One region of the Candidatus Pantoea multigeneris genome, then DNA from elsewhere that is predicted to be linked to it. Evidence: predicted binding sites of a transcription regulator. Region 1 holds the regulator's gene; the other holds the start of a gene.
The links. Region 1 encodes LexA, which represses DNA repair genes until DNA is damaged. Its sites were predicted from a motif close to TNCTGTATGTACATACAGNA; they were not measured.
Positions count from the first base shown of each region.

Region 1 (11,094 bases):
CGCGGCCTGAGCGGCCACGCCAACATCACCGATGGTCACCACATATTTGCCTTTTTTCAGGTCAGCCCAGCTGTGTGGAACATCTTTGACCTGCTGCTTATCCACCAGGAAAGCGATGGTGCCGGTGTAAGCCAGCATCCAGTTACCCGCCGGATCTTTTGCCCACGCGGGCACTTGATCCCAATGGGTCGGCTTGAAGGGCTGTGCAACGCCCATTTTCACTGCGACCGGGCCAAATGCGGCACCGACATCACCAATATCCGCGCTGGCATTCTCTTTTTCCGCGTTGAATTTAGCCAGCTCCTGCGCTGAAGACATGTCGGTATCGCTGTGTTTAATGCCATAGGTGTTGCTGATGTCATTCCAGGTGTCTTTCCAGTTGGCCCAGCTGTCCGGCATACCAACGCTGTTGACCTGACCTTCCGCACGAGCCGCTTTTTCCAGTGCGGCCATATCGTTATCCGCCGCTTGCGCAGCAGGGAGCGCAAGCAGAACGGCACTGGCAATAACAGAGACGAGTAACGCTTTCATTATTAAGGCTCCGGGTATGAGTGAATTGGCCTGGCGAATACAGACCAGCAAGAACCGAGCCAATGTAGCCAGCAGCTATGACATTTTTATGACTGCCCGTCCGGGTGCGCAAAGACAGATATTTTTGGTGGTTTAGGCGAAATGTCATTGAACTGTCATAGTGCAGACACGCGCCGCAATGGCGCTGAAATGGGTGTGAAGGCGGAAAAATAAGGACAAACAATGCAACAGAAAGCCCGCAGGAAAGCACGGCAACGATATTGTGATTTCTCGGAGGCTAGAGCATGATGAATAACGGTAATTGACTGATATTCAGGGGTTTATTGTGCATAAAAAAACAACAGGCGGGCAACATATCGCCACAGTTTTGCAATGGGTGCTTAACATTGGCTTGGTGATTTTAGCGATTATTCTAGTGGTCTTTCTTGGCAAAGAGACGATTCATCTGGCGACCGTACTGTTCAGTACCGGTGAGCAGGCGTCTTCTTATTTGCTGATTGAAGGCATTGTCATCTATTTTCTCTATTTCGAGTTTATCGCGCTGATTGTGAAGTATTTCCAGTCAGGCTATCACTTCCCGCTGCGCTATTTTGTCTACATCGGGATTACGGCGATTATCCGTCTGATCATTGTTGACCATAAAAATCCGTTCGATACGCTGTGCTACTCCTCAGCGATTCTGATTCTGGTGATCACTTTATGGTTGGCAAACAGCAATCGCTTAAAGCGCGAATAAGCACAGCCTCCCTGGCATCAGTAAGGTAAACTACTGCCCTTTGACCGATGCTAGGGATCAACGTTATGCCGCAAGATGCGCTAACGCTTCTGCATGCGCTGTGCTGGACAGGGTCGGCACAGCCTTCAACGTTTACACTTGACTGGTTGATGGAAGAAGACTCGATGACGCAACGTTTCGAGCGCCACTGCCAGCAGGTGACAGTACAGCCTTACCGGGAAGGGTTTATTACTTCCGCCGAACTCAGTGAAGAAGAACGGGCACAATTGCCGGATGAAGCGCGTTTCTGGCTGCGTGAAATCATCCTGTCAGGGGATGGCGTTCCGTGGTTGGCCGGGCGCACGCTGGTGCCTGAAAGCACACTGGATGGGCCAGAAGCCATGCTGAGCCAGATGGGGACACGGCCACTGGGGCGTTATCTGTTCTCGTCTTCGACACTCAGCCGCGACTTTATTACCATTGGTCAGATTGACGGGCTGTGGGGACGCCGTTCGCGCCTGCGACTGTCAGATAAACCGTTTCTGTTGACTGAGCTGTTTCTTCCCGCTGCGCCGGTCTACAGCCAGCTTTCCCAGGGTAAATAACTGTGCAATCAATTCTCTCCAAGACGAAACTACAGGCTTATAGCCGCCTGATGCGTATCAATAAACCCATTGGTACGCTGCTCCTGCTTTGGCCGACATTCTGGGCCTTGTGGCTCTCAGATATGGCGCATCCGCCGCTGCTGGTGTTCATTGTTTTCACTGCGGGCGTTTTCATCATGCGCGCCGCAGGCTGTGTGATAAACGATTTTGCTGACCGCAAAGTAGATGGGCATGTAAAACGCACGCATCAGCGCCCGTTGCCAAGTGGTGCGGTGAGTGCAAAGGAAGCTAAAGTCCTGTTTGTCGGGCTGGCGCTGGTGGCTTTTGCTCTGGTACTAACGATGAACCTGATGACGATTTTGCTCTCCGTCGTTGGGTTGGCACTGGCATGGACTTACCCGTTCATGAAGCGTTATACCCATTTACCACAGGTGGTGCTCGGTGCTGCTTTCGGCTGGGCCATTCCCATGGCGTGGGCGGCAGTAAGTGAGTCCTTACCTTTGGTTTGTTGGTTGGTGTTCCTGGCAAACATGTGTTGGACGGTTGCTTACGATACGATGTACGCGATGGTCGATCGTGATGATGACCTGAAAATCGGTATCAAATCCACGGCGATCCTGTTTGGCCGCTATGACAAGCTGATCGTTGGGCTATTACAGCTCGCAACCTTGTTGTTGATGGTGGCCGTCGGTATTTTGCAGCATCTGAACAGTGCTTTTTATTGGTCGCTACTGTTGGCGGCTGTGCTGTTTGTGCACCAGCAGAAACTGATTGCTCAGCGTGAGCGAGAAGCCTGTTTCCAGGCCTTCCTGAATAACAACTATGTCGGTATGGCGCTGTTTGTTGGCATTCTGCTCAGCACTGCACCGTTTAGCCACTGGTGGTAATGGCCAGAGGCGAATGAAAAAAGGGCAACCCAGTGGGTTGCCCTTTTTGTTGTACCACAGGCGATTATTCTTGCTCTGTGGCGTTCTCAATGGTTAAGCGTACATCGCTGGTGATCAGCTCTGCCAGAATCTGCCAGGTGGCTGCCGTTAGCGTGGCATCTGCATCGCCGCTATCGCTGATATAACCCTCATCACGCAGGGTCAGAACCAGGGTGGCAAATACGGCTTTATCAAAGAACTCTGGGGCGTTAATGCCGTGCAGGACCGACAGACGTTGTGCCAGAGTACGGCTCTCTTTCTCCAGCGTCCCGCGGTTGATCGTCGGTTTCGCACTGAGAATGGAGAACGTAATGGCATAGCGTTGCAGCGTTTCACGTACGCCGGAGGCCAGTAGTTGCAATGTCCGGTGGCGAGCCGCAACGACGCGAATCTGGCCCCCTTCAATGCTAACCAGTCCCTGTCGCGCCAGCTCCTGACACAGTGCAGCGATCACACCAGGCAAGGCTTCTTGATTCCAGCGCAGGAACAGTTCGCTTTTCATCATCGGATAGATGAGACGCACCTGGCGTAGCAATTCTGCCTCTTCCAACTGCGTATGCTGTTGCACAATCGCAGCGACTAATGAAGGCATGACCAGCATATGGTGGATATTGTTGCGATAGTAAGTCATTAAGACTGCCTGCTCGCGTGGCAAAATCACGATATCGCCAATGCTGTCTTTCTCAGTTTCAAACTTGTTCATGCCCATTGCATGTTCAAGCATCTGCTCTGCTGACATATCCGGTACTGTGGCTTCCGGCGAATAAGGCACGTTACGCAGCAGTTCAATGTAGCAGGTGAGCTGTTCCGTGAGCTGCTCGCGGGTAAGTGAGCGCTGACGGGAGGCCAGCAGTGCCGTGACACAGAGGTTCATAGCATTGGCTGCGCCTGCTTCATTGATGCGCACCATCAGCTTATCCGCGATGTCATTTACGGTAGGGGTTAACCATGCCGGACGCTGCGGTTCAATAGGATCGATAGCTTCACGCCATTCTGGCACGCGCTTATTGAGATAATTGACCAGCGGTAACGGCTCACCAAAGTTGACGTAGCCCTGGCCGAGATTACGCAGCTTGCGTAACCCGCGCACCATCTGCAAAAAGCCCTCTTTTTCTTTTACCGCGCCACGCAGTTCTTTGGCGTAAGTCCCGACTTCCATCACATGCTCATAACCGATGTAGATCGGAACCAGTGTGATAGGACGATTGCCGCCACGCAGCATGGCTTGCAGCGTCATAGCCAGCGTACCGGTTTTCGGATCAAGCAGACGGCCCGTGCGTGAGCGTCCTCCCTCAACGAAATACTCCACCGAGTAGCCGCGGCTGAACAGTTCACCCAGGTATTCACGGAACACTGTCGCGTAGAGCTTATTGCCCTTAAAGGTACGGCGAATAAAGAAGGCACCCAGGCGGCGGAAAATCGGGCCGGCTGGCCAGAAGTCCAGATTGACGCCAGCGGCGATGTGCGGCGGCACCAGGCCCTGGTGATAAATGACATACGAAAGCAGCAGGTAATCCATGTGGCTGCGGTGGCACGGCACATAGACAATTTCATGGCCGTCCTGCGCTAACTGCCGGACGCGCTCAGCACCATGCACGTTAATGCCTTGGTAGAGACGGCTCCATGTCCAGCTCATCACACGGTCAGTGAGTTTAATGGCTTCGTATGAGAAGTCAGCCGCGACTTCTTCCATCATTTCTACCGCATTTTGCTGCGCTTTCTCGTGGGAGATTTTTTTGCTACGCGCTTCATCTTCAACCGCTTTTTCAATCGCTTTCGACTGAAGTAGCTTATTGAACAGGTCCTGACGTGCAGGCAAACGCGGCCCAACTGCGGCCAGGCGCTGACGAGCAAAATGAATACGTGCAACGCGTGCCAGTTTATGGGCGATAGATTTATCCGTACCGTGCTGGTTAGCCATGTCGCGCAGCGAAACGGTAGGGGAGAAACGAACAAAGCTGTCTCGACCATGCCGAAGAATAGCGATAAGCTTCTGCAGGCCGTTAAGTACCTGTAAATACGGCGCTTCGTCACCAGGAACCTCGCGGCCTGGTGCGCGGCCAAACATCACAGTGACTGGCAGCATCTGCACGTCCAGTTCCTGATTGCTACGGTGCAGATCCAGGTAGTCGTGGAAGATTTTCACTGACTCCTGATTGGGCACGTAGTAAGGAAACAGCCGTGGTCCGTCATGAATAAATACATGGCGCGGTAGCACCACGCCGTCAATTTCCAGCGCTTCCAGCGGGTCAGGGAGATGGTGCTTCAGACACTGCGAACGCAGCGTCAGCAGGTCCGCCTTAGAATCATAAGGCAGCACATACATCACCGGACGACTGGGATCAATACCATGCTCGGAAACGGGATCTGTAGGGATAGACTTAGTTTTTACCAGCAAAGAGAGTGGTAAATTAAGTAATTTGTAATAGAGTTTACGCCAACCTGACATAGACAACATGAAGCCTCTTGTTAGCAAAGCGCCGCAAGCATAACAGAAAGCGCAGCGAAGATCTGTGGTGGCGCTATACGCAATCCACCCAGACAGTGACGTCAATATTTACAAAGGGTTCCACATTATGGCAAACACCAGTACGGGATTGATCCGTATTTTGCGCGCTGCGCGTTATTCCTGGCAGGGGTTGAATGCCGCCTGGCGACATGAAGCCGCATTCCGTCAGGAAAGTATCGTAGCGATTATCGCTATTATTATCACTTTCTGGCTGGATGTTGATCGGGTTTCCCGTATTTTACTCATCGGTTCCGTGGTGCTGGTCGTGATTATGGAGATCATTAACAGCGCCATTGAAGCCGTTGTTGACCGGGTAAGTGAAGAGCAACATCCCCTGGCAGGACGAGCCAAAGACCTGGGCTCAGCCGCCGTATTGGTCAGCATCCTACTGGCTGTTTTCGTCTGGGTCATGTTGCTTTGGCGCTAACTGCGATAGCGCTTCCAGAACCAGACAAATGGCTGTTTTTTCCTCTGTTTCGGTTCCCATTTATTAGATACCTGTATATACTCACAGCGACTGTATAAACAACCAGGGGGCGGGATGAAAGCGTTAACTACAAGGCAGCAGCAGGTCTATGATCTGATTCGCGACCATATCAACCAGACCGGTATGCCACCGACACGCGCAGAAATTGCCGCGCAGCTCGGGTTCCGCTCACCTAATGCGGCTGAAGAACACCTGAAAGCGCTGGCAAGGAAGGGCGTGATTGAAATCGTTTCCGGTGCATCGCGCGGCATTCGGTTACTTATGGAAGAAGAACAGCCTGAAGGCCTGCCGCTGATTGGACGGGTGGCTGCGGGTGAGCCTCTGTTAGCAGAAGAGCACATCGAAACGCACTATCAGGTCGATCCTGCGCTGTTTAAGCCTTCAGCGGACTTCCTGCTGCGCGTCAGTGGTATGTCAATGAAAGATATAGGTATTATGGATGGTGACCTGCTTGCCGTGCATAAAACCCAGGACGTGCACAACGGCCAGGTCGTCGTGGCGCGTATTGATGAAGAAGTGACCGTAAAGCGCTGGAAGAAGCAGGGCTCAATGGTGTATCTGCTCCCTGAGAACAGCGAATTCAAACCGATTGAAATCGACACTCGCGTACAATCACTGACGGTGGAAGGTCTTGCTGTTGGCATCGTGCGTAACGGTGAATGGATCTAATTCTCTCTGCTCCCTGATTTTCTCTCTGTTGCCGGCGTGTCTTTTCCTCCGGCAACATTGCTTCCTTGCCAAACAACGCCCTCAAAACCATGACACAGCTGATGCGTCTTTTTTCTGCCACTGACCAGCGACTCTGGCGGCTGGCATTACCAATGATTTTGTCCAATATCACCGTGCCGCTGCTTGGCTTAGTCGATACCGCAGTGATAGGGCACCTTAATAGCCCGATCTATCTGGGCGGTGTGGCGATAGGCACGACCATCACCAGCTTTATCTTTATGCTGCTGCTGTTTTTACGCATGAGCACCACCGGGCTGACGGCGCAGGCATTTGGCGCGGGCGATCGTGCGGCACTGGCGCGTGCGCTGATGCAGCCGCTCATGCTGGCTATCGTTGCTGGCGGACTGTTTATTCTGTGCCGTGAGCCCATCACGCAACTGGCGACGCATCTTATTGGCGGCGACGAGGCCGTACTGGAACAGGCGCGGATTTTCATTCATATCCGCTGGCTCAGTGCCCCCGCCACGCTAGCAAATTTGGTGATTCTCGGTTGGTTGCTGGGGGTGCAATATGCGCGAGCACCCGTCATTCTGTTGGTGGTTGGAAACCTGGTTAACCTGTTACTCGATCTCTGGCTGGTCGTCGGACTTGGCTGGCAGGTTGCGGGGGCGGCCACCGCTACCGCGGTCGCGGAGTATGTCACCTTTGCTCTGGGCATCGCACTGGTCTGGCGTGCATTGCGACAAAATCAGATTCCAGCTGCCCTGCTGTGGCAGGGATGGTGGCAGGATGTTTCGCGGCTACTCCGTTTAAACCGCGATATCATGCTGCGCTCTCTGCTACTGCAAATCTGCTTTGCTTCTCTTACCCTGATTGGCGCGCGAATGGGCGCTGAAATCGTGGCCGTGAATGCCGTATTACTGATGTTCCTCACCTTCACCGCCTATGCGTTAGACGGCTTTGCTTACGCGGTAGAAGCGGTATCTGGCCAGGCCTTCGGGGCTAAAGACAGCCAACAGTTGCTACTGGTGTGGCAAGCGGCCTGTCGTCAGGCGGGGATAGTCGCTGCGGCTTTCGCCATTATTTATTGGCTCCTGGGAGATGCCATTATCGCCCATTTGACTACGCTGCCGGGTTTACGTGAGTTAGCCCACCACTTTTTAGGGTGGCAAGCGATTATTCCGCTGGTGGGTGTCTGGTGTTACCTGCTGGATGGTGTTTTTGTCGGTGCAACGCGCGGCAGAGAGATGCGTAATAGCATGGCTCTGGCTGCGCTGGGCTTTATGCTGGCCGTATTACTGACGCCGTGGTTAGGGAACCATGCTCTGTGGCTGGCAATAACGGTTTTCCTCGGCTTGCGTGGTTTAACGCTGTGGATCATCTGGCGTCGGCTGTGGCAGCAGCAGCGTTGGTTCGTCCATTGATCGCCTGTGAACTAGGATAGTTCCCATTATTTCTACCTGTTCCGTATTCATCGCTATAATTAACTTAACTAACGGCAATTAGTCAGTGTTAATCACTACTTTTTACTGATTAATTAAGCGAAACGGCAACCATGACCAGGAGGTCAGTGATGAATAACGATCAAGTCAGTGGTAACTGGAAACAGTTCAAAGGCAAATTTAAGGAAAAATGGGGTAAGCTGACCGATGACGATCTCACCGTTATCGAAGGTAAACGTGAGCAGTTAGTGGGTAAAATTCAGGAACGTTATGGCTACGCCAAAGAACGGGCTGAAGAGGAAGTGAAGGACTGGGAATCTCACAATAGCGATTATCGCTGGTAAGCCTAGCGCTATTGATTGAACCCACAGGAACTAGCCCATTGGCTCATGGGCGGCCCGACACAAGGATGTGTATCAACTCTTTCTACCGCGCCTTTTTGGTTCGACCTGATGGTCATGATCGCAATGATCATGCTGATCGCAGGCATCGACTTCCGCACACTTCACACATAACCCATGTGCCTCAATCACGGTGTGTCGTAAGGTAAATTTCGCCTGCGACGCCAGCGACGTGATGATTTTCTCTACGCCTTGCGCCTGTTGCTCAGTCACCGCAGCACAGTTATCACACACCAGCATCACCGAGGTATGGGCGGGTGCTTCAAAGTGATGGCACACCACATAGCTGTTGTTTGATTCAACGCGATGAATAAACCCCTGCTCCAGCAAAAAGTCCAGCGCTCGATAAACAGTGGGCGGTTTTGCCTGCGGCTCACTGACACGGAGTTGATCCAGCAGATCGTAAGCACTGATCGAACCTTGCTGTTCCGCCATTAGACGCAACACTTCAGCACGCTGAGTGGTGAGGCGAACACCGCGCTGTAGGCAAAGTTTTTCCGCCTGGGTCATGATCTGTTCAGGCATCATCGTTGACATGGTTACTCTCCGCTGCAAATGAGACGTTATGTTATCACACAAATGTTTTTCGCGCTGAGCAGGATAAAGCTGTAATAAAAATGAAGTAACAGTATGAAAAGTACGCCTTAATTTTTGCTCTGAATCTCACCAGTAAATGCGTCAAAACCAGGCCGGTTAGCGTGTGATAAAAAATTGCGTTTTATTTGCATTCTTTACCTTTCTTGAATAATGTTTAGCGTGTCTTAAGATAAATCAGGTGCTGATGAACCCCTAAACCAGAATAGACGCCATTCACAATAAGAATATTCTGTATGTTTTTTGTTCAATCCTGCAAACAGCACTGCTGTTGGCTTTAAATTCACAGCAATAACACGCCGGTTAGCGTTCCAAAATGGACGCTATTACTCATGTTGGTTGTGAATTCTAAAGACACTTCGATGGTGGCAGGCAAATGGTAAAGAACATAATTTCGCGTCAGGTCCTGGGTTATTCAATTGCTCTTACTTCGCTGTTAGTCTCTTCTTCAGCTGTCGCCGCAGGGACATGGTATGACGCCCGCAATGATGCGATGGGCGGGGCAGGTGTTGCAGCTTCTCGTTATGGCTCGGCGGTGTTGGCTAACCCGGCTTTAATGACCAAAGCTAAACCGGAAGATGGCGTCAGTGTGATTCTTCCGTCCGTAGGCCTACAGGTTACTGATAAAGACAAAATGGTCGATAAGATCGATGACATCAGTAATACCGTGGATAATCTTCGCAGCACGATTAGCTCGCTGACCTTCGCCGATCTTCTGAGCGGGTATCCAGAGTTAAAAGCAGCGGCTGGCGATATGGCCAATAAGCTGAGCGATCTGCGCGGTAACCAGGTAAATGCCAATGGTGGCGCGGCGCTGGCCGTGACAGTTCCCAATGAGACGTTACCTTTCGCTTTTGTCACCAAAGCTTATGGCACCGTACATCTGCGCTCTAACATCAGCGAAGACGACATTACCTATCTGCGTGGTGTTTCAAACGGCACGATCATTCCTCTGCCTGGCGATCAGGATCGCTTGCTCTCCACCGGTAATGGTCTGGCCGCATTGGTCACGGATTATGGCGTAGCATTTGCCCGTCAGTTTAATGTCGCAGGACATGCCGTTTCCTTCGGTATTACGCCAAAAATGCAGCAGGTCTGGCTGTATAACTATACGACCAAGATTTACGAATTTGATAAGAGCAATGTCAGGAGTAGTGAGTACCGCAACTCACATACCGGCTTTAACCTGGATGTCGGGATGGCAACCAATATTGGCGATCACCTGACGTTCGGACTGACCGGACAGAACCTGATTGCACAAGATTATGATACTAAAGAGATCAGCGGTTACCGTGATACCTATCAAATCCGTCCGCTGGCGACGGCCGGTTTAGCCTGGGATCAGGGGCCATTTACCGTGACCGGTGATGTGGATCTCACCCCAACCAAGCGTTTCAAATCTCAGGAAGATAGCCAGTACATCGGCGTGGGTGCAGAGTACCGCCTGCTGAGCTGGATGCAGCTGCGTGCCGGTTATCGTGCGGATGTGAAAGGCACCGATGAGAATGTGTTCACCGCCGGTGTGGGCTTCTCTCCGTTTAACAACAAAGTGCATTTCGATGTCGCAGGCTCGGTGGGTAACAACAATACCGTGGGCGGAGTGGTGCAATTGGCCTTTAACTTCTGATTTTAACCTCTGACGTCGGCTGCCTGCGGGGCGGCTGACGGTCTGGCTTGTTTTGTGGTATCATCGCGCAGATTATCGTCAATCTATTCTGGAATATCTGCTGTTCATGAGCGCTACCTTCTCTTCGCAACGTTTTTCCATTGCTCCAATGCTCGACTGGACCGACCGTCACTGTCGCTATTTTCATCGCCAACTGACCGGTGAAACGTTGCTGTATACCGAAATGGTGACCACCGGTGCCATTATTCATGGCAAAGGCGATTACCTGGCCTACAGTGAGGCCGAGCAGCCCCTGGCGCTTCAGTTAGGGGGTAGCGATCCGGCTGCACTGGCACAGTGTGCAAAGTTGGCGGAACAGCGCGGCTACAATGAAGTTAACCTTAATGTGGGCTGTCCATCCGATCGGGTACAGAATGGCCGTTTTGGCGCCTGCCTGATGGCTGAAGCCACGTTGGTTGCCGACTGCATTAAAGCGATGCGTGATGTGGTATCGATCCCGGTAACAGTGAAAACCCGAATTGGCATTGATGATCTTGATAGCTACGAATTTCTGACCGATTTCGTCGGTACGGTGGCCGAGCGCGGCAA
Region 1 covers NZ_VWXF01000005.1:367,133-378,226, reverse strand. The annotation lists gene F3J40_RS14490 (ABC transporter substrate-binding protein) at 1-531, opposite strand, end outside; gene psiE (phosphate-starvation-inducible protein PsiE) at 857-1,267, shown strand; gene ubiC (chorismate lyase) at 1,333-1,851, shown strand; gene ubiA (4-hydroxybenzoate octaprenyltransferase) at 1,854-2,738, shown strand; gene plsB (glycerol-3-phosphate 1-O-acyltransferase PlsB) at 2,803-5,226, opposite strand; gene F3J40_RS14465 (diacylglycerol kinase) at 5,354-5,713, shown strand; gene lexA (transcriptional repressor LexA) at 5,828-6,442, shown strand; gene dinF (MATE family efflux transporter DinF) at 6,544-7,866, shown strand; gene F3J40_RS14450 (CsbD family protein) at 8,016-8,228, shown strand; gene zur (zinc uptake transcriptional repressor Zur) at 8,301-8,822, opposite strand; gene F3J40_RS14440 (conjugal transfer protein TraF) at 9,256-10,506, shown strand; gene dusA (tRNA dihydrouridine(20/20a) synthase DusA) at 10,613-11,094, shown strand, end outside.

Region 2 (11,094 bases), on a different contig from region 1:
GCTTAGCCCATTCACTGAGCATATTCAGCACATCACAGTGGTGAAGTTGGCCAATGGTCCAGCGCGCGTACCAGCGAGGCAGAGATGCGGCAGAGCACATGGCCAGCTCCGACTCCGCCTGCCGGATAAGCCACTCCTCCCGGGCAGTGGCTCTCAGCAGGCTTCGCGCCGTGCGGTCGAGGCATCTGCCGTGCCCTGCCGTCTCTGGACGCGGCCAGGCTGACGCCGCTCGCGGTGTATACCGTTTCTTCTCAGGCGCAGGAGCCGTGCAGCAGAAGTTCAGCTTCATGCGTGCGGCCCTCCCCGCCAGAGCACCGAGGCAATATCCACCGGCTGCGTTCTGCCGGCACTGACCAGCGCATCAATGCGTTCCAGCAGTCCCGTGATGCTCCCCGGATCAAACCCGTCCTCATTCCAGCAGTACAGTCCCGTGCTGCCCGTATTGACCCACAAGAGCCCGTTCCAGTAGGGCGACGCCGGCCCCGCGCTCATGACGTCGATAATGATCTGGTCGCACGCCTTGTGCGTAAAGCGCAGGTGCACCGGGCAGACGCCGCCCCATTCCCCGCCCTGCTCGAAATCGACCCGCCAGACGTCCGAAGGGCGCAGAGCCGCTATCACCGCCGCACTCAGGCGACGCCGGAAGTCTTCTCCACGCAGACACCAGGCCTCAAAATCGGCGGCGGTAAACTGCTTCAGCTCGGCCACGCCAAGGGGCGCATCCGGCGTCATATCTTCCACGCGCAGGCGCGGAACATCGTTCAGGTGCGCGGCAGGAGCAACGCGCTTGCCACGGGCATTTTTTGCTTTAGACTGTGCAGTTGACATATTAATTATCCTCTCAGGTGATTGAGTGTCCGGCCCTGCGGAGTTCCAGCTCCGGCAGGGCACCTTTTAGCGTGCCGGCACGCCGTACTTTTCAAGATTGCGGTTCAGCCAGTACCCCGCCTCGTGGTCAAAGTTGAATGCCCGCCAGACCATCCGGCCCTGCCCGTCGCGGATCACCAGCTGAAAATGAAAGTTTTTGTCGTTCTCGATCGTGACGTTGTCATACGCCGCTTCGACGGCCTTCGCCTGGGCGCGGGTAAAACTGCCGTCCGGCAACGTGGGTAATTTGCTGGGTGTCATGGTTCATCTCCTGTTAATGGCCCTGCCACTGCAGGGCTGTCTGTTGATCAGAAAGGCACGTCTTCATCCGGCAAAGCGTCTTCAGGCGGTAAGTGGCCACCGGCAGGCGGAGATGACGCCGGCGGCGTTCTGCCGCCGTTCGCGCCGCCACGTCCTGCTCCGGGAGACGTCCCCTGACGGTTCCCGCCCAGCATCTGCATCGTTCCGCCGTTGCCCACTACGATCTCGGTGGTGTAACGGTCCTGCCCGTCCTGGCCCTGCCATTTGCGGGTGCGCAGCTGCCCCTCGATGTAAACCTGCGTGCCTTTGCGCAGATGTTCTCCGGCCACCTCGGCGAGCCTGCCGAACAGCACCACGCGGTGCCACTCGGTGATCTCTTTGTTCTCCCCGGTTTGCTTGTCACGCCAGGTCTCTGACGTTGCCAGGGTGAGGTTAGCGACCGCACTGCCGTTCGGGATGTAGCGGACCTCCGGATCCTGCCCCAGATGCCCCACCAGGATGACCTTGTTAACGCCTTTTGAAGCCATGCACCTTCTCCTTCTGCTGTTGGTGTTTACCCCCGTCACCCGTTGAGTTTCAGGAGCCGCGGTGTTGACGTTTGTGTGGACCGGCTATTTTTTCTCTCCGGTAAACCTTCACCCGTTTGAGAACCTTCGCCGCAAGGGCGTCATCCGTCGCAGGGGAGCGCAGCCGTCCAGGGGACGGGGGAAATTTTTGTCACCATGAAAATTTTCACCGTGTACATCTCCCCCTGGACGGCAAGGGAGACTGTGACTGACTCAGCCCAGGCGAAAGGGGCTTAAACGGCGGAATGCAGAGGGGATGAACCGAGCGGGGACACACCGCAACGCCCGCGTGCGACAGCAACACGGCGTTGCCCCTCAGAGCTGCAGCTGCTTCACCGCTGCAGCGGTTGATGCGACAGCCTTCAGGCTGGCTGCCTTCCCTTGACCTCAGACATCAGACCCTAGCCGCCAGGCCCGAAGCCCGCTTGCGGGGTTCGGCGGAGCTTAGCGGCTTGCCGGTTAGCGCAGTCGGGCTTGACGACCCGGCCACGCCGGGGAGCCGAAGGTGGCCCCGCCCCGTGACCTGGCCTTTGATGGTTATCCCTTTCCCGAACAGCAGAACGATGACTGAAAGTAAGAAAAGCCCCGGAGAGCAGCAGAGAGAGAGAAAGCGCAGGCGAAGGGGTGAAAGCGGTGCGTCAGCACCGCCTTACCCCGGCCCTTCAGGGCCGCCAGGCCGTTCAGCGCGCGAACAGGCGGGGACAATGCCCGCCGGAAGGAAATCAGAACCCCGCACGCGGCGGGGCCGGGTTTAGCGATTCACGAACACGTAGCCGTCAGAAAATACATAGCCGTCCATAAACAGGTCACGGGCATACGCCTCGTAATCAAAGTAGCCCCGGAGGTTGGACGGCATACTGTCGAGCAGCCCGTTGTCGCTGACCGTCTCAATGGCATACGCCTCCTCACTCTCCGCCTCGCACAGGTAGGCGCTTTCAAAGGCCTGATAGTTCCCGTCTGCCCCGGTCTGCAGCCAGGCCAGAAACGCGGCCTCCATGCCATTGTTCCGGGCTTCCCGGAACGCCTCGATGAAATCCCAGTCTATCGAGCACTCGGCCCCTTTATCCCCCGGGAAGCCTTCCCAGTCCTGAAACATCAGCTCTGGATCGGCTTCATCGGCGTGCAGCGCGAGGCAGGCCGCTAAGAAGCTCTCTTTATCGTCGAATTCCAGCAGATCAAACCATTTCCCGTAAATGCTTCCGCAGTTGTATTTGTGCCAGGTGCCGACATAGACGGCGGGTGTGGTAACAGTGTGCATAGCGCGCTCCCTTGGTTAGGTGGTCTCAGTTCCGGCCTTTGCCGTGCCGACACGACAGCCCGGCCACCGGCAGCGGATGCAAGGGCGTCCCCGAGGCCGCAGCGCAAACGCAGCAGAGGGCGGGAGCTGGACGGCGGAACGGCGAAACCTGAGACGTTCCGCGACGGGAAGATGCCGGCCTCTGCCAGTGCGAACGGGCGAGAGGGACGGCTATGCGAACCCTTGCCTCCGCTGCGGCCGGGCTACAGTGAAGGCACGGCACCGGCCGTCACGCGCGCACTCCCCCGTCCCGCCGGGAGGCGGAATAAATAGCGGAACGGCGTGACATCATTATTGGGTCGTCAGGTCCGGGTAGACTTGGCCGGGAACGGCAACGGGAGTTATCCCCGGCTATGCGGGATATCCGGGCGGATTGCCTGTGGATAACCTCTGGAGAGGTACATTCAGGCACTGTAGAGAAGCAGGTCACTTTTCAACCAGGCGCAACCGGTTATTCAGGAAAGAAGCGGTGCGTATTTCCTCACCGGTAGATGACTTTTCTGATGCTGCGAAGCGGTATCGTCTATTTTCTGTTGAAGGGCAGCTTTGTGCCAAGAACGGACATTCCTATAGCACTGGCAATGAAGAACTTACAATACAGGACGACCTAAGTCAGGCTAATTTTATGCCGCGAGCGCGCAGTGTTCTCTGATTTAGGGTCAACGCATCAATCGTTCTTTCCCGACTTGAACGAATATGCGTGCTTAAAAGAGAACACGCGGTTTCAATGTCATCCTTTTTCAGGGCATTCACTAATACGTGATGCTCTTCCCATGCAGGCTGTTCGCTTCCACTGTCCAGCCAGCGGGCTCGTGATAGTTGCTGAAGAACATCTTTCAGGCTCTCAGTAAGAAACTTGTTCCCGGCCAGGTTTGCCAGAGCAAGATGAAACTCCGTACCGGCTCGGCTCATCTCCTCTTTAGACCCATGATTTTTGGCAGTTTCCAGAATGACGGCAAGTGACTGCAGCTGTTCATTCGTAATTTTTCCTTCAGCCATCCGGAGTGCAGATACTTCAAGCGCTTCGCGATAATCAAACAACTGTCGAATTTCTTCCGGCTCCACCGGTGCTGTCATCCAGCCGCGTCCCTCGCGGCGCAGAAGCCCCTCATTTGTCAGCCTGATAAAAGCTGCCCTGACTGGCGTTCTGGATGCGCCGAAAGCAGCTTCAGCCCACCGCTCTGTGATACGTTCGCCTGGGCTGATATCCAGATTCAGAATCATTTCTCTTAACCGATTTTCCACCTCTGTCTGCTGCGACATATCTCTGACCCCACCTTTAGTTGACATTTCAGAACCCATATCTGTATGGTATCCCAATTTGGTATCCCAAACAAATTCTCAGGTTAATTAATGTCTGAAACTGAAAATACGCTGTGGCACCGCAATCTAATTGTCTGCATGGTGGGATCGTTTTCTACCGTATTTGCCATGACACTGATGCTGCCTTTTCTGCCACTGTTTGTTGAGCAACTGGGCGTTACCGGGCACGCAGCTGTTGTGCAATGGTCAGGTATTGCCTATAGCGCAACGTTTCTTTCAGCCGGGCTTATTGCACCCATATGGGGCCGTCTGGGCGATCGCTATGGTCGTAAAGCTATGCTTGTCAGGGCAAGTTTCGGTATGGCGCTTATGGTTTCACTGATGGGGTTTGCCACGAATATATGGCATCTGCTGATCCTACGGCTTCTGGTCGGACTGGCGGGCGGATACTCTTCCGGTGCGACAATCCTTATTGCCATCCAGGCTCCTGCAAAACGTTCCGGATGGGCTCTGGGTATGATTGCCTCCGGCGTCATGGCAGGCAATCTGGCCGGACCGCTTGCGGGGGGCTGGCTTCCGCCGCTAATTGGTATCCGTGAGACCTTCAGGCTTGCCGGCGCACTTATTTTCATTACGTTTCTGCTCACACTGCTGCTTATCCGGGAGCCGGTTAAATCTTCCGGCAAAGAATCAAATAATGTACCCATGAGCTGGTCACAGCTTCCCGGCAGGGCCGCTGTCGTCTGCATGCTGCTGACGGGCCTGCTTCTTATGCTGGCAAACATGTCGATCGAGCCCATTATCACGGTATTTATCCGCACTATCGTGTCAGACCCGGCGACAGTCACCCATACCGCAGGGCTGGTTATGTCTGCCGCCGCGTTGGGCAGTATCATTTCTGCATCCTGGCTGGGCCGGCTAGCAGATCGGATTGGGCACGTACGGATAATTACCACAGCCCTGACAGCAGCGGGACTGTTGCTGATACCTCAGGCATTTGTGACTGCAGGCTGGCAGCTTATTGTACTGCGTTTCCTCATGGGAATCGCACTTGGCGGGCTGCTGCCGTGCATCGCAGCTGTTATTCGCAGCCGCGTGCCTGAACAGCGTGTCGGGGGAGTAATGGGTTACTCCGTCTCCGCACAGTTTATCGGGCAGTTTACCGGTCCGCTGTTAGGTGGATTTACGGGGGCCCATTTCGGCATGCGTTTTGTCTTTCTGATTACCAGCCTGCTCATGCTAGCGGGAGCTGTCCTTAACTGGGGCGTCCTACTGAAGCGCAATGCCAGAGTGCTTTAATAATTTCTCCGGAGACTTAAATGACTACTATTAAAAAATTTGAACCTGTTAAAAGTGCGCTCCTGATAATGGATTACCAGCGTCTGATTCTGGAAAATTACCTGAGCGAGAAAACCGCAGCGGACGTACTGGCCAAAACTGCCGCTCTTGCTGATGCAGCTCGTGAGGCAGAGATTAAGGTGATTTATATCGCCGTTGGTTTTCGCGAGGGGCATCCGGAAATCAGCAGCAAAAATGCCTTGTTTTCAGGCGTTAAGAAAAACGGGCTTTTAGTGACTGGCGCGCCTGAAAGTGAAATTCATCCGGACGTATCGCCACAGGCAGGCGAACCAGTCATCATTAAGCACCGTATTGGCGCCTTCAGCTTTACGGGTCTGGATATGATCCTTAAAGCTAACGGAATCCAGACGCTGATAATGGCAGGCCTGACGACCAGCGGCGTAGTACTTAGCAGCGTCCGACAGGCCTTCGATCTGGATTTCAATCTGATAATTGCGGCCGACTGCTGTGGAGATGCCGACGACTACATCCATTCAGTTCTGATCAACAGCATACTGCCGCAACATGCTGAAGTGCAGGTTGCAGCTGAACTGATAAAGCGAATGAGTGCCAGCAAGAACTGATGATCAGTTGCCGGTAAGATGGTCATCATTACAGCAATGTCTGCTTTTCGCTCATAACGGAATAAATTGTACGGATAGTCACGTCATGCACTGGGTGTCTATCCATACAGTTGAGAAAACCGTCCCTACCCTTATTCTTTTTTACCGAACATGCTGTTCATGTTCGCCCTGACCTTATTAGGTGCTCCAGAGCTCTCAGCTTCTGCCTTTGTGTCCGCTATCTCTTCAGCAGGCGCAGCTGCGCCCCCGGACACGCTTATCGCCGCCTTCACCACCTCCCCGATGTCGGCCTCAGAAGGTTTCCAGCCGCTGACCTGCCGGACCATGGCGATCAGCTGCTCATCGCTCAGCGAGCCGTCAAACAGCGTAGACAGCAGTTTCGGCAGGCGCGGATCGAGGGTGTGCAGCGCACACCCGGCGATGACCGCCTGACGGATAAAGTCGCCCCTTACCCGCTGCGACACGGATTCAATCACCTCCCTGCACTTCACGTCTGCAGGATCGTCCGGGTGTAAATAAAATCCCTGTTTAATGCGGTCTGCCATTCTCAGTCCTTACTGCGGTAGCGTGCCAGTTCCCGCGCAAGCGCCTCCTGCGGATTTTCCAGCACGATGATTTTTTCCGGCTGCAGGTGGGTCCAGGTCTCGCGGAACGCCTTCTCTACCAGGGTTCCGCCCCCGCCGACCAGCAGCACATTGTTGACGTGCCGGAAGTCGGCCAGATCGTTCACCACCATGCTGCCGAGATTATGTATCTCAGATTCAACGGTTTTCAGGACATAGTCAACGCGTGCCGGGTCGTTCACTACCGATTTGATGAATTCTGCATCATTACGGCGGCGGATCACCAGGCTTGCCACGTAGGCGCTCACCTCGCTTCCGGCCGACGCAAGCGCGGACTGGACGCGGGACGTGATAAGGGACACCCCGAGCTTCGGGTTGCCGTGGATCGCGCTGACGTCCTCAAACTGGCCGACAATGATCCCCGCGTCCAGCGTTGTGCCGCCGACGTCCACTACCAGCGTCTTCTCCAGGGACCCCACATTCAGCTCAGACAGCGCCGTGAACGCGGCAGGCAGGGATTCCGGCATGACGTCCACCTCACTCACGGTAAACGCCTGACCTTTGTTGATTTCCAGCCGGCGCAGCAGGTTTTTAATCTTGCGCGCGATCTTGACGTCATCGCGCTGCAGATCGGCATCGTAGTACTCGCTCAGCGGCAGCGTCACGGTCAGCCGGACTGGCTGAGGCTCAAGCCCGGAGGTATGCAGCGCGTGATGCACCGCCAGAAGATTCAGGTCACTGTACTGGTAGTCGACGTTGGTCGTGGTGATCGCGGTGCTGCTCACCTTGTCGAAGGCGAAGCGAACACCGTCAAGGGCATAGTTGTAGACGCGCTCGCTGCCCATTCCCTCAATTTTCCATCCGTTACGGAACGAGTTAGCTGAGATGGCACTACGGAATTCATCGCCCTCGAACCAGGCAAGCTTTACATTGGTCGAACCGTCGTCGCAGATAACATGAAGCATGATTGCACCTTTATATAGACTCGTTTTGAGTTGATATTATAACCCAGACAGCCGAACGAGTGAACATTAAAACTCAAAAAGAGTATTAATATAAACTCATAGTGATAATCAATAACATATGGGAACTTTAATGCACTCAATTTGAGTGCATTAAGATTACTGTTGCGGTGTCTGCTGAATCTGTAATACTGTATATAGATACAGTATTATTAAGGTAACTCACATGCGACTGGATCTGCTGCTTCCCGAAGAATCCCCCCTAGCGAGAACCTGCCCGTTGTTTCTTGAGCGGGTCCCGTGCGGTTTTCCAAGCCCTGCCCAGGATTACGTCGAGGCCGATCTGGATCTGAACAGCCACTGCGTGGTCCATCCGGCAGCCACGTTCTTTTTCCGGGTCGACGGCCTCAGCGGTGAGCAACCCGGCATGAGCACCGGCGATATCCTGGTCGTCGACCGCTCTCTCACGCCGGCGCATGACGACACGATAGTGGCATCCGTGGACGGGGAGTTTCTGATCAGGAAGCTGCACCTGCACGGCAGGCTTTCGCTGCGGCCGCTCTACGGTCACGGGGAGACGCTTTATCCGGATCCTGACGCGCTGGATATCTTCGGCGTTGTCACCCATTTTGTGCACAGTACACGGAGGCGCTGATGTTTGGTCTGGCTGACGTTAACGCTTTCTACGCGTCCTGTGAGCAGGTCTTCCGGCCCGATCTGCGCGGGAAAGCCGTCGCCGTGGTTTCGAATAACGACGGCTGTATTATTGCCCGTAACCGGGCGGCAAAGGCGCTTGGCCTGAAGATGGGGGACCCGTGGTTTAAGATAAAAGATCAGCACTTCAGGGAAAAAATATACATATTTTCAAGTAATTATGAGTTATACCACAGCATGAGCCAGAGGGTTATGGCCTGCCTTGAAGCGCTTTCTCCCCGCGTGGAGCAGTATTCCATTGATGAAATGTTCCTGGATGCGCGTGGCATAGGCACCTGTATGCGCTATGAAGATTTTGGCCGGCAGATGCGCGAGCGCGTGCTGAGACTCACCGGCCTAACGATTGGCGTGGGACTAGGATCGTCGAAAACCCTTGCTAAATCAGCCCAGTGGGCCTCCAAAGAGTGGCCGCAGTTCGGGGGCGTTCTGGCCCTGACGCCGGAAAACCCGGCGCGCACCCGCAAGCTGCTCAGTCTCCAGCCCTCAGAAGAAATCTGGGGCGTCGGTCGCCGCATTTCTAAAAAACTCAGCCTGCTGGGTATCGATACTGCCCTTGATCTGTCCCGGGCCAACCCGGCTTTTATCCGCAAGAACTTCAGCGTTGTGCTCGAACGCACCTGTCGCGAGCTGAACGGCGAGTCCTGCATCAGCCTGGAGGACGCGCCGCCGGCAAAGCAGCAAATCGTCTGCAGCCGCAGCTTCGGTAAGCGGATCACGGAGTATGAGTCGATGCGGCAGGCCGTCTGTCAGTACGCTGAACGCGCAGGCGAGAAGCTGAGACAGGAAAGGCAGTACTGCCGCTATATCAGCGTGTTCATTAAGACCTCCCCCTTCAGCCCGGATGAGGTCTACTACGGGAACGTGGCCAGCGAGAAGCTGGCTTTTCCCACCTGTGACACGCGTGACATCATTGCGGCGGCGATGAAGGCCCTGGATGCCGTCTGGATAGCCGGGCACCGCTACGCAAAAGCCGGAATCATGCTGAATGATTTTACCCCGTCAGGCGTCACCCAACTGGGCCTCTTTGAGGAGCATCAGCCACGACCCGGCAGCGAGCAGCTGATGAAGGTCATGGACAGCATCAACAACAGCGCGCTGGGCAGCGTGTGGTTCGCAGGACGCGGGATCGCACCTGACTGGCAGATGAAGCGGGAAATGCTCTCTCCGGCCTATACAACGCGCTGGAACGACATTCCGGTAGCACGTCTTGGCTGAGAGACGGAATTAGGCGGTCACTTTCATAAGCTTTCCCACGTCAGGAAGGTGGCTAGGATCATAATGCCGGTCTTCATGAGCAAAAAAGGTCGGTAGTTTCATAAGTCAGCTTACGGTGCTGCCGTGGGATTTTATGAAAGTGGCTGCTTAACGTTTATGAAAAACCGCACGGAATGCTGATTTCATGAACCTGATGTTATAGGTATGGCTATCAATAATTGAGCTTTTGGATAGATAACTAAATGAAAATTCTTGTGTTATTTCGAACAATGCTAGATTCGCAATTATAGATAAATTTGCAAACGGAGAAATTCAATAAACTCATTTCATTTACTCTATAAGCACATCTAACAGCCCTAGTTTTAATCGATGATATGAAGGATTTTTCAAACTGAACATGATGCTGCAAGTCTTATATCAACCCAAATCAGAACCTACTAATGTATTACACCTACATTCAATAACATTCATTTTGCCCTTCCCCGCCCTGAGAACAGAGTGAACGTCGGGAGCTGACAGAAATTTTTTCTGGCAGTGGAGCCGACGTTGAACAACCGAACAACGTGAGGGCGTTAGTGCAGATTATACAAATTAGCGCTCAACCACTGGATTTCTTTAATACTAATCAATTATAGATTATGGCAACCTACTTCACTTGACCTCACCCAGTTACAAGTAAAACGATCAGTTCGTAATATCTTCATCAGTCGCGTAAGTGCTTCCTATGAAGAAGAGAATTTACAACAGACAGATAATCAGCCACGTCACGGCAGCGAACATTTGATGAAGGTCTTGGACAGCATCATTAACGGTGCCCTATGTAACGTATGGTTGGCAGGGAAAAGGATCGCACCGATTGGCAGATAAAGCGGGAAATGCTTTCGGATGTCTATACCACAATCACACGCTGGGAAGTTATCCAAATTTCGAGGCTAAGGTGAGAGCCTAAATCCAGTGACCTGCCCCCAGTATTAGATACACCCTTCAGTTAGTAATGTCGGTTGGTTTTTCTTCATGTTTCCCGTTTCGCCAGCATGCTGCAAATTCAAACGGCGTCTGGTAATTCAGCGATGAATGAGGTCTGGACTCGTTATAGTCCTGCCGCCAGTCATTAATGATTCTCCGGGCATGGAGAATATCGCTGAACCAGTGCTCATTCAGGCATTCATCCCGAAAGCGTCCGTTAAAACTCTCAATAAATCCGTTCTGTGTCGGTTTACCGGGCTGAATAAGCCGCAGCTCCACGCAATGCTCAAAAGCCCATTGATCGAGCGCACGGCAGGTAAATTCCGGGCCCTGATCGGTTCTTATCGTTGCCGGATAGCCACGAAACAGCGCGATGCCGTCCAAAATACGCGCGACCTGGACGCCTGAAATACCGAAAGCGGCGGTGATCGTCAGACACTCCTTCGTGAAATCATCCACGCAGGTCAGGCACTTAATCCGGCGGCCGCTGGCAAGTGC
Region 2 covers NZ_VWXF01000011.1:121,853-132,946, reverse strand. The annotation lists gene F3J40_RS25410 (plasmid SOS inhibition protein A) at 1-289, opposite strand, end outside; gene F3J40_RS20925 (conjugation system SOS inhibitor PsiB family protein) at 286-828, opposite strand; gene F3J40_RS20920 (DUF905 family protein) at 895-1,128, opposite strand; gene ssb (single-stranded DNA-binding protein) at 1,176-1,655, opposite strand; gene F3J40_RS20910 (antirestriction protein ArdA) at 2,446-2,952, opposite strand; gene F3J40_RS20905 (GntR family transcriptional regulator) at 3,604-4,254, opposite strand; gene F3J40_RS20900 (MFS transporter) at 4,345-5,553, shown strand; gene F3J40_RS20895 (cysteine hydrolase family protein) at 5,574-6,176, shown strand; gene F3J40_RS20890 (plasmid partitioning/stability family protein) at 6,308-6,721, opposite strand; gene parM (plasmid segregation protein ParM domain-containing protein) at 6,724-7,704, opposite strand; gene umuD (translesion error-prone DNA polymerase V autoproteolytic subunit) at 7,928-8,356, shown strand; gene umuC (translesion error-prone DNA polymerase V subunit UmuC) at 8,356-9,630, shown strand; one part of gene F3J40_RS20870 (IS3 family transposase) at 10,615-11,094, opposite strand, start outside.
Region 2: umuD (translesion error-prone DNA polymerase V autoproteolytic subunit) is a predicted target of LexA. The motif match lies at 7,891-7,910, and genes of this name have one in related genera.